DNA from 3 places in the Thioalkalivibrio sp. ALE9 genome. Region 3 is predicted to be linked to each of the others. Evidence: predicted binding sites of a transcription regulator. Region 3 holds the regulator's gene; each other region holds the start of a gene.
What was found. The regulator sigma-54, encoded in region 3, starts transcription at its own class of promoters, with help from an activator protein. The targets are predictions, from matches to a motif close to TGGCANGNTNCNTGCTT.

Region 1 (4,898 bases), on a different contig from region 3:
CAGCCGAGCAGGGCCGCCGCCTGCTGGCGGTGGCCGCCGGTGGCGTTCAGGGCCTCGCGGATCACCGTGCGCTCCAGTTGCGGCAGCACCGAACCCAGCAGGTCCTGGTCTCCACGCTGCCAGTGCTGGCGGGCCACCTGGGCCAGTTCGGCCGTCCAGTCCCGCGGGCCGGCGACCACGCCGGCCGGACCACCGTCCGGCTCGGCCCGGGTCTCGGCGGGCTGGTGCAGCTCGGCCGGGAGGTCGTCCAGGTGGACCTCGCGGCCCGACGCCATCACGGTCAGCCAGCGGCAGGTGTTCTCCAGCTGACGCACGTTGCCCGGCCAGGGCAGGCGCTGCAGCTCCGCCACCACCTCGGGGCGCATGGTCTTGGCTTCGACCCCCAGTTCCTGCGCCACCTCGGCCATGAAATGCTGCACCAGCAGCGGGATGTCCTCCGGGCGCTCGCGCAGGGACGGCACATGGATCCGGATCACGTTCAGACGGTGGAACAGATCCTCGCGGAACAGCCCCGCGCGCACGCGTTCCTCCAGATCCTGGTGGGTCGCGGCGATGATGCGCACGTCCACCCGGATCGGCGTATGGCCACCCACGCGGTAGAAGGTGCCATCGGACAGCACGCGCAGCAGCCGGGTCTGCAGGTCGAACGGCATGTCGCCGATCTCGTCGAGAAACAACGTGCCACCATCGGCCTGTTCGAAACGGCCCTTGCGGCTCTGGTTGGCGCCAGTAAACGCACCACGTTCGTGGCCGAAGAGTTCACTCTCCAGCAGATCCTTGGGGATGGCCGCGGTATTCAGGGCAATCAGCGGCTGATCGGCGCGCGGGCTGTGCTGGTGCAGGGCACGGGCGACCAGTTCCTTGCCGGTGCCCGACTCCCCGTTGATCAGCACGGTGATGTTGCTGCGCGACAGGCGGCCGATGGCGCGGAACATCTCCTGCATCGCCGGGGCCTCGCCGATGATCGGGGTTTCCTCGATCTCGGGGCCAGCGGTGCCGTTGTCCTGCCCGGCGCGCCGCGCCTCCAGTGCCCGCTGCACCAGAGCCACGGCCTCGTCCACATCGAACGGCTTGGGCAGGTACTCGAAGGCCCCGGTCTGGTAGGCGCCCACGGCGCTCTCCAGATCGGAGAAGGCCGTCATGATGATCACCGGCGGCGGATCGGGGCGCGTCTGCATGCGCGCGAGGAAGTCCAGGCCATTCAGGCCCGGCATGCGGATATCGGCGACGATGGTGTCCGGCACCGGGTCCCGGTCGAGCGCCGCCCAGGCGGCGTCCGCGGTCTCGAAGCCGCGCACCGCGATCGCGTGACGCTGGAGGGCACGCTCCAGCACCCAGCGAATCGAGTCGTCGTCGTCAATGATCCAGACAGTGGGCTCCATCACTTCCTGGCCTCCCGGGCCTTCGGGGGTTCAAGGGGCAGCAGGATGTCGAACGTGGTCGCCCCCGGGCGCGAATGGCATTCGATCAGACCGTCGTGCAGCTGGATCAGGCTCTGGGCAATGGGCAACCCGAGCCCGGTCCCGGCGGCGCGGCCGGTCACCATGGGGAAGAAGATGCGTTCGCGGATCTCCTCCGGGATACCGGGCCCGTTGTCGCGCACGCTCAGCTTGGCGACCAGGCGGTGGCGATGGCCGGAGATGGTGTACTGGCGCAGGATGCGCGAGCTCAGGGTGATCTCGCCCCCGTCCTCCAGCGCATGCACCGCGTTCTGCACCAGATTCAGGATCGCCTGCACCAGCATGTCGCGATCGGCCTGCACGTCCGGGATGCTGGGGTCATAGTCGCCGCGGATCTTCAGCCCCAGCGGCAGCTGCACACTGACCAGGCCCCGCACGTGCTCCAGCACCTCGTGCAGGTTGACGGGCTCGCGCCGCGGCAGGTTGTTCGGCCCCAGCATGCGATCGACCAGGCTGCGCAGCCGGTCGGCCTCGCGAATGATGATCTGGGTGTATTCCTTCAGGCCCGAGTCGTCCAGTTCGCTGGCAAGCAACTGCGCCGCCCCCCGCAGTCCGCCCAGCGGGTTCTTGATCTCGTGGGCCAGCCCCCGGGTCACCGCGCGGGTGATCGCCTGCTGCTTCTGTAACTGCTCCTCGCGGCTGATGCGCTCGTGGCGATCGATCGCATTCAGCTCGAACAGCAACTGCCCCGGCTTGTCGCCCTCGCCACGGAGCGGGGTGATGACCACGTCGGCGAGGAAACTTTCGGCCCGCAGCGGCTCCATCTGGCGCGCGCGCAGGGTGATCGGCTGATCCAGCGTCAGCGCCGAGCGCAGGCGGCTGGACAGATTCCGGTCCAGCTTGAGCCACTGGCCCAGACCATGCCCGACGATGCGTTCGCGACTGAGACCGAGCAGCACCTCGGCGGCGCTGTTCATGCTCAGCAGGCAAAGCTCGGCATCGGTCACCAGCACGGCCGTGGAGAGGTCGTCCCACCAGGGCGGGGTGGCCGGGCCGGAATTGGAAGCGGGCGTGGTCATCAAGAGGCCTCAAGCAGGAATCGCGCCAAGCGGGAATCGCCCGGCGGGGCGCCGAAGCCGGGGGCACGGTCACAAAACGCAGCCGAATCGCCACCCCCCAGAACCTAAAACGCCCCATGATGGTGCAATTATAGCACCATCATGGGGCTTTGGTCGCACTATTTCAGTGCAGAGATCGAGGTTATCAGTTCGGGGCCGGCGTCACCGGCTGGGGCGCCCTGGGTGCCTGTGGGGCCCTGGGCGCCTGCGGCGCACCCCCGGGCGGGAATTGCTGCGGCCGCTGCTGCTGTTGCTGCTCGCGCGGAATGGCCATCCGCAACACGTTGAACTCGATGGTCGCGCTCGCCCCCAGCTCCTCGCCGGATGCGTCCACGATCCGGGCCTGCAGCGTATGCTCGCCGCGGTTCAGCCCCTCGAAGGTCGCCGTGGGCGACTGGCCCTCGCCCGCCTCCTCGCCGTTCAGCACCCAGATCACGCGATGGCCGGCGTCGGCATCCAGCGCTGGCTCGAGATCCAGCTCGGCACTCACATTGCCGTCGTTCGCCCGCACCCCCGAACCATCCTCCGGACGGGCAATTGCGACCCGCGTGTACACACCCTCCGCCTCCGGCTGACCGCGGGGCCGCACGGGCCGTTCGAGAATCTCCCGCGCGCCTTCCAGCGGGACCGCGCGCATGGGCTCGCGCACGTCCACGGGCTCGCTGGCGCGCCCCTCGGGCGGACGGTCACCAAAATGGACATTGCCCTGATCGTCGGTCCAGCGGTAGACGTCGGCACTCGCAAGCGCCGGGGCGAGAAGGACAGCCAGCGACAAGGCCAGCCAGAGCGTGGTTCGGAACATGGGTCTTCCTCCTTGGGCGGGATGGCGCGGCACCACCACCCTGCCTCCCGTGTACGTTCGGACCACCACAAGCCCGGAAGCTCCCGCGCCACCGGCACGGGCCAGCCGGGATCAGGCGGCCGCGCGAACCCAGACGCCCTGCAGCCGAGCCGCATCGGCCTGCAGGGTCGCGAGGCGATCCCGCTCGACCGCCGCGGCCGTTCCCGACTCCAGCGCGGACAGCCAGTCATCCAGCGCAGCCAGGCGGAGCATCGTGGGCGCCGCCCCGCGTTCGATTGCAGTCAGTGGCCGCCGGGCATTGAACCCGGCCAGCACGGCCCGGTACCGATCGGCATCCGGCTGTCCGGAGGCGTCCACGGCGAGCGCCAGGGCGATGCGCGCGAGCTGCCAGAAGGCCGGTACCGGCGCGGGCGGGATCACCAGATCGGCAAGACCGGCACCTTCCGGGTAGATACGCACGGACTGCCAGTAGCTTCCCGCCAGCGGCAGGTCCTCGAAACGGTAGAGCCCCTGGTGGTGCAGCTCGGCGTCCAGGATCGCCCGGGACTCGGCATCCAGCGTGGACGCCATCGCATCGGCGCGCTCGCGCATCTGCTGCTGCAGCACCCCGCGCCGGTAGCCCTCGCCGACGGGCAAGGCCCCGGCCGTGTGACGCCCCTGCCAGTCGGCGGCGCGCTCGCCCAGGGCCTCCAGACTGCCGGGCCCCTCGGCCGCAACCACGCCCTGCAACGCCTGACCGCGCTCCAGCACCAGCAGGACCTCACCAGGATCGGGATCCGCACCCCGGCCGATCACGCGACCGCAGCCGCCAGGTACCTCGCCGAGCGCGGATTCGAGCGCCGGCGCCACGGCGGATGCCAGGCGCAGACACTGCACCGGCCGGCCATCCAGTTCGAGGCCGCCCGGGCCATGGGTCAGGGCCACGCCGGTCGCATCGGCGCAGGCCCGGGTCTCGGATTCGTTCTCTACCATCGGAAAATCACCCAGGAAGGGGGTACGAAGTTGGGGTCGAGCTCGTTGCGACGGCCGTCCAGCGTGCCGTCGCCCGTGGTGTCGATCAGGTAGTAGGTCGGGCCCACGGCGGGCGTGACCTCGACCATCACCAGCTCGCCACCCATGCGGTATTCGCGCCGGGTCTCGCCGTCGCGCTCGATGATGATGATGTCGGCGTCCTCCAGCGAGCGCTGTTCGCGGGCGCGTTCATCCAGCACCGGGGGCGGCGGATCCGCGCCCTCTTCAAGCTCCGGCGGCGGCGGGGCATCCCCCCACTCGCGGTCTTCCTGCGCCAGCGCCGTGCCGGAAACCAGCAGCAGGGCCGCCAGCAGCGACAGGGGCAGGCTCGCACGCATCGAGGTCATCATCACAGTTCCATCAGTCGTTTCTTTTCTTCCGCGGACGGCTCGAAGCTGCGCGCCTCGTAGTACTCGAAGATCACGTCCACCACGTCTTCCGGTGAATCTACCAGCGAGTATAGCTGGAGGTCTTCCTCGTCAATGGTGCCCTGCTCCACGAGCGTATCCCGGAACCAGTCGAGCAGGCCCTTCCAGAATTCGCTGCCCACCAGCACGACCGGGATGC
Region 2 (4,898 bases), on a different contig from region 3:
ACGGGGAGGCGCTGGTCGTCGCGGCCGATCGTCTGCGCCTCGGACAGGCGCTGGAGAACCTGCTGGAGAACGCGGCCCAGGCGGCCGCCGGTGAGGTGCGGGTCCACTGGCGGGCGGAGGCCGACCGGGTAACCCTGGTGGTGGCCGATGACGGTCCGACCGCCGGGCGCGGGATCGACGACGAACAGGCGGCGCGCCTGTTCGAGCCCTTCTTCACCACCAAACCCACGGGCGAGGGAACCGGACTGGGGCTGGCTGTTGTCCAGGTGGCACTGGAAGATCATCGCGGCACGGTCGCGCTGGATCGCAGCGTGCCCGGAGAGACCCGCTTTGTCGTGCATCTGCCGCTGGCCACTGACGAACCGCAGGAGACGCGCCTATGAGCGCCGCGCCACAAACACTCGCCGCGCCCCCGGAATCGGTCCTTGTCGTCGAAGACGACCGCGGACATCGCGAATTGCTGCACGAGGAGCTGGCCGAGGCCGGCTACGCGGTCACCGCGGTAGGCAGCGCCGAGGACGCCGCGCGGGCACTGGCACAGCAGGCCTTCAGTCTGGTGGTCAGTGACCTGCGTCTGCCGGGCGCCGACGGGTTTCAGGTGCTCGAGGACGCGCGCGCCCGGGTGCCGGCGCCGGGCTTCATCATGCTGACGGGCTTCGGGACCATCGACCAGGCCGTGGCCGCACTGAAGGCGGGGGCGGACGACTTTCTGACCAAGCCGGTGGACCTCGATCATCTGCGCCTGGCTGCGGACCGGGTAACCGAGGCGCGTCGCCTGAAGGACGAGGTGCGGCGCTATCGCGAGGTGCTCGCCCGGGCCGACGGGTTTCATGGCATGCAGGGACACAGTCCGGCCATGCTGCAGATGTTCGACCTGATCCGGCGGATCGCGGCCGCCGACGGCAGCGTCCTGATTACCGGCGAGTCCGGGACCGGCAAGGAACTCGTGGCGCGGGCGCTGCACGCGGAAAGTGACCGGGCGCACGGGCCGTTCGTCGCGCTCAACTGCGCCGGCATCCCCGAGGCCCTGCTGGAGTCGGAGCTGCTGGGGCATGTAGCGGGTGCCTTCAGTGGGGCCAAGGGTGCCCGTCGAGGACTGTTCACCGAGGCACATGGGGGAACCCTGTTCCTGGACGAGATCGCCGAGATGCCGGTGGCGATGCAAAGCAAGCTGCTGCGCCTGCTGCAGGACGGACGGGTGCGCCCGGTGGGCGCCAACGAGGAGATCGAGACGGATGTGCGTATCGTCGCGGCCACCCACCAGGACCTGCAGGCGCACATGGCCGACGGCCGTTTCCGCGAGGATCTCTACTATCGCCTGGAGACCTTCCGCATCGAGATCCCGCCGCTGCGAGAACGCGGTGACGATATCGAGTACCTGGCCCTGCAGTTCCTGCGCCAGCAAGCCCTGGCCCGAGGCCTGCCCGAGCGGCGTCTCAGCCCGGAGGCCCTGCGCGCGCTGGTGCGCTACCCCTTCCCCGGGAACGTACGCGAACTGGCCAGCCTCATCGAGCGCGCCGCCACCCTGGCCACGGGCGAGGTGATCGAGACCCGGGACCTGCCGGAACGCGTGTTCGCGATCGGCGGCGAAGATGCGGGTGTGGCCGCCGGTGGTGCCGGCGCAGAGGTGTTACCCGTAGCGGGAGTCGGCGACGACACCCAATGGCCGACGCTGGAAGAGCGCGAGCGCGACTACATTCAGCGGGTCCTGGAGCACGTGGGCGGCAACAAGCAGCGGGCCGCGCGCATCCTCGGCATCGGACGCAAGACGCTCTACCGCAAGCTCGGCGAATCCGACCCGTCGTGACATCCTGACCCGGGTCGAGCTGACCCATGTGTCATTATGACCCATTCACAATCCCGCCGTCGGCGGACGCCCTGTCAGCTGATTCCGTCCTAAGCATCTGATTATTATAGAATGTCTCCCCGGTTGCCATTGTTGGCACGATGCCTGCTCCTCTTCGGGCAGCAATCGGAGAAGCGCAGCCCGCACGGGCTCATTCCTCCTCACACGGTTGCGGCGCGGCTGGACCGGGGGCGCCTCGAGCGGGTCCCGGTCGGCCGCGAGATCCGATCGAACCAAAGGAAAAGGAGCAACATGATGAATATGCGCAAGACGATCCTCGCAATGGCCCTGACCTCCCTGTTTGCCGTGGGTGGCGCGGCCTCCGCGCAGTATGGTGGTGCCGAAGGCGGCGCCGGCGGTGGCGACATGGGCGGCGCCCAGGGTGGCCAGCCCCCGGCCCAGGAAGGCGGTGCCGGCGCCGGCGGCGGTGCCCAGGGCGGCCAGCCGCCGCAGGGTGGCGCCCAGGGTGGCGCGGCCCAGGGCGGAGCCCCGATGCAGGAAGCCCCCGAGGTGGACCTGAGCGAAGAGGACATCGACACCTTCGTGACCGCCTTCGTCGCGGTGCAGGAAGTGCGCGAGGACTTCGCTGACCGCCTGCAGAACGCCGAGGACGAGACCGAGGCGCAGTCCATGCAGCAGGAAGCTCAGGACGAAATGGTCAGCGCCGTGGAAGATGCGGGCATGAGCGTCGAGGAATACAACGAAGTCGCCATGGCCCTGCAGAACGACCCCGAGCTGATGCAGGAAGTGCAGGAGCGCGCCGAAGCTCAGCTGTAAACGGGTTGTGTGCCGCCCCGGGCCTTGCGCCCGGGGCCTGCAAGGGGGGCCGCCCTTCGGGGCGGCCCCTTTATTATGTGCGGAGGGCGCTCGCGCAGGCCCCGGCCCGCCACGTCGCCTCCGGTGGACGTCGAGCGCGGCCCGTCTCGCGAATTGTCCCTTTTGCTTGAATCGGGTGAAGGGAAGCGTTATTCTTGCGCGCTTTCTGAATCGCCCCGACCTCGGAGCATCGAACATCATGAGTACCATCAGCGCCAAGCCGGCCGAAGTCGAACGCGACTGGTTTCTCGTCGACGCCGACGGCAAGACCCTCGGCCGACTCGCCACGGAGATCGCACGCCGTCTGCGCGGGAAGCACAAGCCCGTGTACACGCCGCATGTCGATACCGGCGACTACATCGTCGTGATCAACGCGGAGAAGATTCGCGTCTCCGGCAACAAGGCCATGGACAAGAAGTACTTCCACCACACCGGTTATCCGGGTGGCATCAAGGAAGCCAACTTCACCCAGATGATCGAGCGTCATCCGGAGAAGGTGCTGGAGCTTGCCGTGAAGGGCATGCTGCCGCGCAACCCGCTTGGCCGGGCCATGTTCAAGAAGCTCAAGGTCTACGCCGGCACCGAACACCGGCATACGGCCCAGCAGCCGCAGCCGCTCGAAGTCTGAGCCGCCAGAATCAGCAAGGGAATCGATCCGAATGGCTACCAATCAGTATTACGGCACCGGCCGCCGCAAGACCGCCGCTGCGCGCGTCTTCCTGCGCCCGGGTACGGGCAACATCACGGTTAACCAGAAGCCGCTGGACGAGTTCTTCGGCCGCCAGACCTCGCGCATGGTCGTGCGCCAGCCGCTGGAGGCGACCGAGTCCACCGAAAACTTCGACGTGATCGCAACCGTCGAGGGCGGTGGTGGTAACGGCCAGGCCGGTGCGATCCGCCTGGGCATTGCCCGCGCCCTGGTGCAGTACAACGAAGAGCTGCGCTCGCCGCTGCGTCGTGGTGGTCATCTGACCCGCGATGCCCGCGAGGTGGAGCGGAAGAAGATCGGCCTGCGCAAGGCCCGTCGTGCAACCCAGTACTCGAAGCGTTAAAATTCGGCTCGAGTTTCTGCGGGACGCACGCGATCCGGTTTACTGGGGGATCGTCTAGCGGTAGGACTACGGACTCTGACTCCGTCAACCCAGGTTCGAATCCTGGTCCCCCAGCCATCCATAGAAAAGGGCCCCCTCGTGGGGCCCTTTTCTATGGATATATGAGCGAGCCCAGGGTTCGAACCTGGAAGGTTCGGCGAAGCGCAGCGGAGCACTGCACGCGCGCCGCGCGTGCAGCCCCGAAGGGGTGAGGCGGCGTAGCCGCCGAATCATCCTGGTCCCCCAGCCATCCATGCGAGCGCGCCCCTCGACGGGGTGCGCTCGCATGTCGCATGAGCGGGCAGTCTTCCGGTTCATGCCAACCCGGGCCCGTCCGATTGGGCCGGTGGATGCCGATCTCCCGCCAGGTCTTGTCGATACTGCAGGGGCGGCTTGCGGTCCGCGTCCTGCCCTCGTTCGTCATCGATCCGCGGCCCCGCATCAGCCCCTTCCTCGACCGTGTCCCCGACTCCGCTACAATCCCCTGACCGGGAACGGGAAATGCAGGGAATTCTGGCGCGCTTTTCCCGTCCAATGCTGCAGAGCCCGGAGCCACCGGGCCGAATGGACCCGAATACCGAAGAGAAGAGGAGTGGAGCAAAGATGTCGGTACCCGATAACCCCTACGAGCCCGTGACCGTCGATACCACCGCCCACGAAGTGGAGGGCGCGGACACCTGGTACATGATCGGGATCTCCGGCATCCCGGACCCCGACAACCAGGGGCACACATCGAACGCCGGATTCGTTGTGACCGACGAAGGGGTGGTGGTCTACGACGCCCTGGGGACCCCGCCGCTGGGCTTCGAGATGATCCGCCGGATCCGTGAGGTGACCGACCAGCCGATCAAGTACGTGATCGCCGGGCATTACCATGCGGACCACATCTACGGCCTGCAGGCGTTCGCCGACCATACCGACGCGAAGATCATCGGTCAGGCACGGGCACGCGACTACCTCGGCGGGCCAGGCGCGGTGGCGCGACTGGAACAGCGTCGCGGGGTGCTGACGCCATGGGTGGACGAGGACACGCAGATCATCCCGCCGGACGAGTTCTTCGATGACGAGTACACCATCCGTCTTGGCGGCAAGACCTTTCGCTGCGTGCACGCCGGCCCGGCCCATTCACCCGACGACATCATCAT
Region 3 (4,898 bases):
TGGTCCATGGCGTCGAAGTCGACGCCGCTCTCCAGGCGCAGGACGGCCACGCGCGGAGCCTCGAGATCGGCCAGGCGGCCATGGGGGATCGCAACCCCATGGCCCAGGCCGGTGGAGCCCAGCTTTTCGCGCGCGGACAGGGCCTCGAAGATCGCGGTGCTGCCCGGTCCGCCGGCATCACCGCCGCCGGCGAGGAGTTCCGACAGGGCCTCCAGGGCCCGCTTCTGACTGGAGCATTCCGGCTCCAGGCGGATGCGCTCGGCGGTGATCAGCTCGGCAATGGACATGGGTCAGGAGGCCTGCTCACGGTTGCGCTGGGCGCCCTCGGCCCGGTGATGATCCTTGACCTTTTCCTTGTGCTTGATCAGCTGGCGGTCGACCTTGTCGATCAGCGCGTCGATGGCGGCGTACATGTCCTCGTGGGAGGCCTCCGCGTGGATGTGATTGCCGCTGACCTGGAGATTCGCCTCGGCCTTGTTGAACTGGTTCTGGGTCTTCTCGTGGGTCAGCACGACGTGCACGTCGATGACCTTGTCGAAGTGGCGTTCCAGCTTCGCGAACTTCTCGTTGACGTAGTCGCGCAGGGCGTCGGTGAGGTCCACATGGTGGCCGGTCAGGTTGATCTGCATGGTCGGGACTCCTTGGTTACTTGTGGCCGGTGGGCATGGAGGCCATCTGCCGGCGTTCGCTGGATGAAGGGATGTGCATCGCCTCGCGGTACTTGGCCACGGTGCGACGCGCCACATTGATGCCCCGGTCCGCCAGGATCTGGGCGAGCCGGGCATCGCTGAGCGGCTTGTTCGCGGGTTCGTCGTCGATCAATTCGCGAATCATGGCACGGATGGCGGTGGCGGAACACTCGCCACCGTCGTTGGTGCCGACATGGCTGGAGAAGAAATACTTGAACTCGAAGACTCCGCGCGGGGTGTGCATGTATTTCTGGGTGGTCACCCGGGAGATGGTCGATTCGTGCATCTCCAGGATCTCGGCGATATCGCGCAGGATCAATGGCTGCATCGCGACCTCGCCGTGTTCCAGGAAGCCTTGCTGGCGATGGACAATCGCCTCGGCGACGCGCAGCAGGGTGTCGTTGCGGCTGTGCAGGCTCTTCAGGAACCAGCGCGCCTCCTGCAGCTGGTCGCGCATGAAGGCACTGTCGCGGGCATCCGATACCTGGCGCACCATGCCGGCGTAGAGGTCGTTGATACGGATGCGTGGCGCGATTTCCGGGTTCAGCTCCACGCGCCAGCCCTCCGGGGTGTGGCGCACGTAGACATCGGGCACCACGTATTCGGAGGTGGCGGCACTGATCTGCGCGCCCGGCCGCGGGTTCAGGGTGCGGATCAGGTCCAGGGCGCGCGCCAGTTCGTCCGGGTCGCGCACACCCGACTGGCGTTGCAGGGCTTTGTAATCGCGCTTGCCCAGGCTGTCCATGCCGTGTTCCAGGATCGCCCGGGCGGCCTCGCGGGCGGGGGCGTCCGGGGCCAGTTCGCGCAGCTGAATCTCCAGGCATTCGCGCAGATCGCGCGCGCCCACGCCCAGGGGGTCGCACTGCTGGATCCAGTGCAGGACTGCCTCGACCTCATCCACGCCGACGGGCTCTTCCTCGCCGCGGCTGATGGTCTCGGCCAGCGTCTCGAGGTCGCCTTCGAGATAGCCGTCGGGGCTGATCGCGTCGATCAGGGCCGCGCCGATGCGCTGGTCGCGCGGAGTCAGGTGGCTCAGGTGCAGCTGCCACAGCAGGTGGTCCTGCAGGCCCTCGCCGTCGTCGTCGCTGGTGTTTTCCAGCGGGTCGCGGTCATCCACGCCCTTGGGGGCGGGCGGCGGTTCGTAGATGTCGTCCCAGCGGCTGTCGGTGGTGAGCTCCTCGGGAATCACGTCATCGCTGGTGGTAGTGGCCTCCATGCGGTCGCCTTCCACCACCTCGCCCTCCGCGTCCAGGCGCTCGGCCCCGCCCATGTCGTCCTCGTCTTCCACCTGTTCGAGCATGGGGTTGCTCTCCAGCGCCTGCTGGATCTCCACCTGCAGCTCGAGCGTGGACAACTGCAACAGGCGGATCGCCTGCTGCAGTTGCGGGGTCATGGTGAGCGTCTGACCCAGCTGAAGATTCAGGCCGGGTTTCAGCATTGGCTGTGCGGGTCGCGGGTGACCATAAGAGCGATCTTAAATGCTGCCTCGTGGTTTGTGCACCGGCGCGGGTTGTGCGCGTGCCGGAATCACAGGCGGAAATTCTCGCCGAGATAGACCCGGCGCACCTGGGGGTCGGCCAGTAGCTCGTCGGGTGTCCCGGCGGCCAGCAGGCGCCCCTCGCTCAGAATATAGGCCCTGTGGCAGATCCCGAGGGTTTCGCGCACGTTGTGATCGGAGATCAGAACCCCGATGCCGCGCGCTGCAAGGTGGCGAATTACATCCTGGATATCGCCCACCGAGATCGGGTCCACCCCGGCAAAGGGCTCGTCCAGGCAGATGAATTGCGGGTCACCGGCCAGGGCCCGCGCAATCTCGGCGCGCCGACGTTCGCCGCCGGACAGCGCGATCCCGGGGCTGTGGCGCACGGTCTCGAGCTGAAACTCCTCGATCAGCGCGTCGCCGATACGCCGGCGTTCGTGGCGGTCCAGTCCGGGACGCAGTTCCAGCACGGCCTGCAGGTTGTCCCACACGCTCAGGCGGCGAAAGATCGAGGCCTCCTGGGGCAGGTAGCCGAGACCGGCGCGGGCGCGCACGTGGATGGGCGCGCGGGTGATGTCGTGCCCGCCCAGGGTGATGCGCCCGGCGTTAGGGCGGATCAGCCCGACCAGGCTGTAGAAGCAGGTGGTCTTGCCGGCGCCGTTGGGACCCAGTAGGCCGACCACTTCACCGGGTGCGAGGTCGACATCCACCTGGTCGAGCACGGTGCGCTGGCCGTAGCGCTTGGTCAGTTCGCGCCCGATCAGGCGATCACGGGCCTCGGCGGGTTCCGGCGCCGGGCTGGTGGCGGGTGCGTTCATTCGTCGTCGCGTGGCTGGATGGTGATACGTACGCGTTCGCTGTCGCCCTCGCCGCGTTCGGCCTCGATCACGTCGGTGGTCAGGTCGTAGGTGATGCGCTTGCCGCGCGCCTCTTCGCTGGCGGTGATCACATGGGCCTGGTCGGTGAGGATCATGCGGTCCTCGTTCAGCAGGTAGTCGATGCGCAGCGCGGTGGCGATACGCATCTCGCCGGTCTCGGGGTCGGGGGATTCCAGGCGGGCCGGCTCGCCGTGGGCCTCCATCTCGTAAGGGCGACGATCCCGGGTGCGCACGTAGACCGTGTCGGCCTCCAGCGTCATGTCGCCGCGGATCACGATCACGTCCCCGGTGTAGGTGCCCAGGCCCTGGCGTTCGTCCATCTCCGCGCGGTCGGCGGTGATCTCCACCGGCAGCGAGGGTCCCGATCCCTGCTGGCCCAGGGCCGGCGTCGCCAGCAGGGCGGAGAGGAGGCCGGCCGCCGCAAGCAGGCCCGGCAGGCGGCGGCTATTCGGGATCGGGGTCATGCGCGGGGTCCTCCTCGCTCGCCTCGCTGTAGAGCGAGTACACGTCATGGAACAGCTCTATGGTATCCGCTCGCGAGTCCACGCGCAGGCCGGTGCCGCGCTGGAACAGCCCGGGCTGGTTCAGGGTGGAGAGGGCGTCCGAGGTGGCGACCATGGTGTCTGTGGCGATACGTACATCCCGCGAGTCGATGACCGTCTGCACGCGTTCGCCGCGGGCTGGTTGTACGCCGTGGGTGGGGCCGACCAGGTCCAGGGTTTCGTCAGCCGGGCGGTGCAGGGCCGCCGGGGCGGTCCAGCGCCATTCGATACCGCCATCGGCGAACAGGTCGAGTTCCGGGTCATCCACCCACTGCGGCCCGTCGCGGCCGAATTCGCGCAGTCGGGTGCCCTGCAGCCGGTGGGTCCGCTCACCGTCGTCGCCGGTGGCGTGCAGCGTGAATCCGTCGATCTGCAGGGTCACCTCGCCCTCGGGCGGGGTGACCTCGGCGGTTGCGGGGCTTGCGCACGCCAGCGTGAACAGGACCAACGGCGGCGCCAGACCGTACCGGTTGCGTCTCCGCCGGCTCATCCGTTCAGGTAGGTCTCGAGCAGGGCGTCCAGCCGGTCCTGCGCGGCCAGCAGCCCCTCGCAGGCCTCGCGCACGGCGCCGCGCCCGCCGTGGGCCTCGGTGACCCACTGGGCGTGGCGGCATACCAGCGGGTGGGCGTCCCCGACCGCGATCCCGAGCCCGACCCGCTGCATGGCCGGCAGATCGACGATGTCGTCGCCCATGAAGGCGGCTTCCGCCGGGTCATGGCCGGTGCGCTGCAGCAACTCGTGCAGGGCCTCGCCCTTGTCGCGGCGGCCCTGGATCAGGTGCTCCACGCCCAGGTCCCGCATGCGGTGTTCGACCACCCCGGAGGTGCGCCCGGTCAGGATGGCGATGTCGAGGCCGCCGTCCAGCGCCAGGCGGATCCCGTGGCCGTCGCGGCTGTTGAAGGCCTTGTACTGCTCGCCGCCATCGCCCAGGAACAGGCTGCCGTCGGTCAGCACGCCGTCCACGTCCAGGATAAGCAGGCGTACGGCCTGCTGGCGGGTGCGCAGGGTCGCGGCATCCAGGTTCATCAGGCCACCCCGGCGCGCAGCAGGTCGTGCATGTTGATCACGCCGACCAGGCGCTGGTCGGCGTCGGTGACCGGCAGGGCGTTGATGCGCCGGCTCTCCATGGTCTCGAGTGCCGTGACCGCCAGCCAGTCGGGCTGCGCGGTGTGGCCGCCGGTGGTCATCGCCTCGCCGATGGTCAGGCCGTCCAGGCTGTGCCCGGCATCCAGGGTGCGGCGCAGGTCGCCATCGGTGAACACGCCCTGGATGCGGTCGTCGGCGCCGGCCACGATCACCAGCCCGAGGC

Region 1: glnL (nitrogen regulation protein NR(II)) is a predicted target of sigma-54. The motif match lies at 2,491-2,507, and genes of this name have one in related genera.
Region 2: D106_RS0111605 (DUF4168 domain-containing protein) is a predicted target of sigma-54. The motif match lies at 1,941-1,957, and genes of this name have one in related genera.

Annotation. Positions count from the first base shown of each region.
Region 1 covers NZ_KB898123.1:234,533-239,430, reverse strand. Annotated here, with positions in the region: gene ntrC (nitrogen regulation protein NR(I)) at 1-1,382, opposite strand, end outside; gene glnL (nitrogen regulation protein NR(II)) at 1,382-2,479, opposite strand; gene D106_RS0104300 (DUF4124 domain-containing protein) at 2,664-3,320, opposite strand; gene D106_RS0104295 (hypothetical protein) at 3,432-4,292, opposite strand; gene D106_RS0104290 (DUF2782 domain-containing protein) at 4,286-4,681, opposite strand; gene D106_RS0104285 (TIGR00730 family Rossman fold protein) at 4,681-4,898, opposite strand, start outside.
Region 2 covers NZ_KB898132.1:26,921-31,818, reverse strand. Annotated here, with positions in the region: gene D106_RS0111615 (ATP-binding protein) at 1-383, shown strand, start outside; gene D106_RS0111610 (sigma-54 dependent transcriptional regulator) at 380-1,807, shown strand; gene D106_RS0111605 (DUF4168 domain-containing protein) at 2,102-2,623, shown strand; gene rplM (50S ribosomal protein L13) at 2,862-3,290, shown strand; gene rpsI (30S ribosomal protein S9) at 3,322-3,714, shown strand; tRNA gene D106_RS0111590 (tRNA-Gln) at 3,758-3,831, shown strand; gene D106_RS0111580 (MBL fold metallo-hydrolase) at 4,357-4,898, shown strand, end outside.
Region 3 covers NZ_KB898129.1:77,972-82,869, reverse strand. Annotated here, with positions in the region: gene D106_RS0110685 (PTS sugar transporter subunit IIA) at 1-287, opposite strand, end outside; gene hpf (ribosome hibernation-promoting factor, HPF/YfiA family) at 291-629, opposite strand; gene D106_RS0110675 (RNA polymerase factor sigma-54) at 646-2,127, opposite strand; gene lptB (LPS export ABC transporter ATP-binding protein) at 2,217-2,987, opposite strand; gene lptA (lipopolysaccharide transport periplasmic protein LptA) at 2,984-3,511, opposite strand; gene lptC (LPS export ABC transporter periplasmic protein LptC) at 3,492-4,037, opposite strand; gene D106_RS0110655 (HAD family hydrolase) at 4,076-4,615, opposite strand; gene D106_RS0110650 (KpsF/GutQ family sugar-phosphate isomerase) at 4,615-4,898, opposite strand, start outside.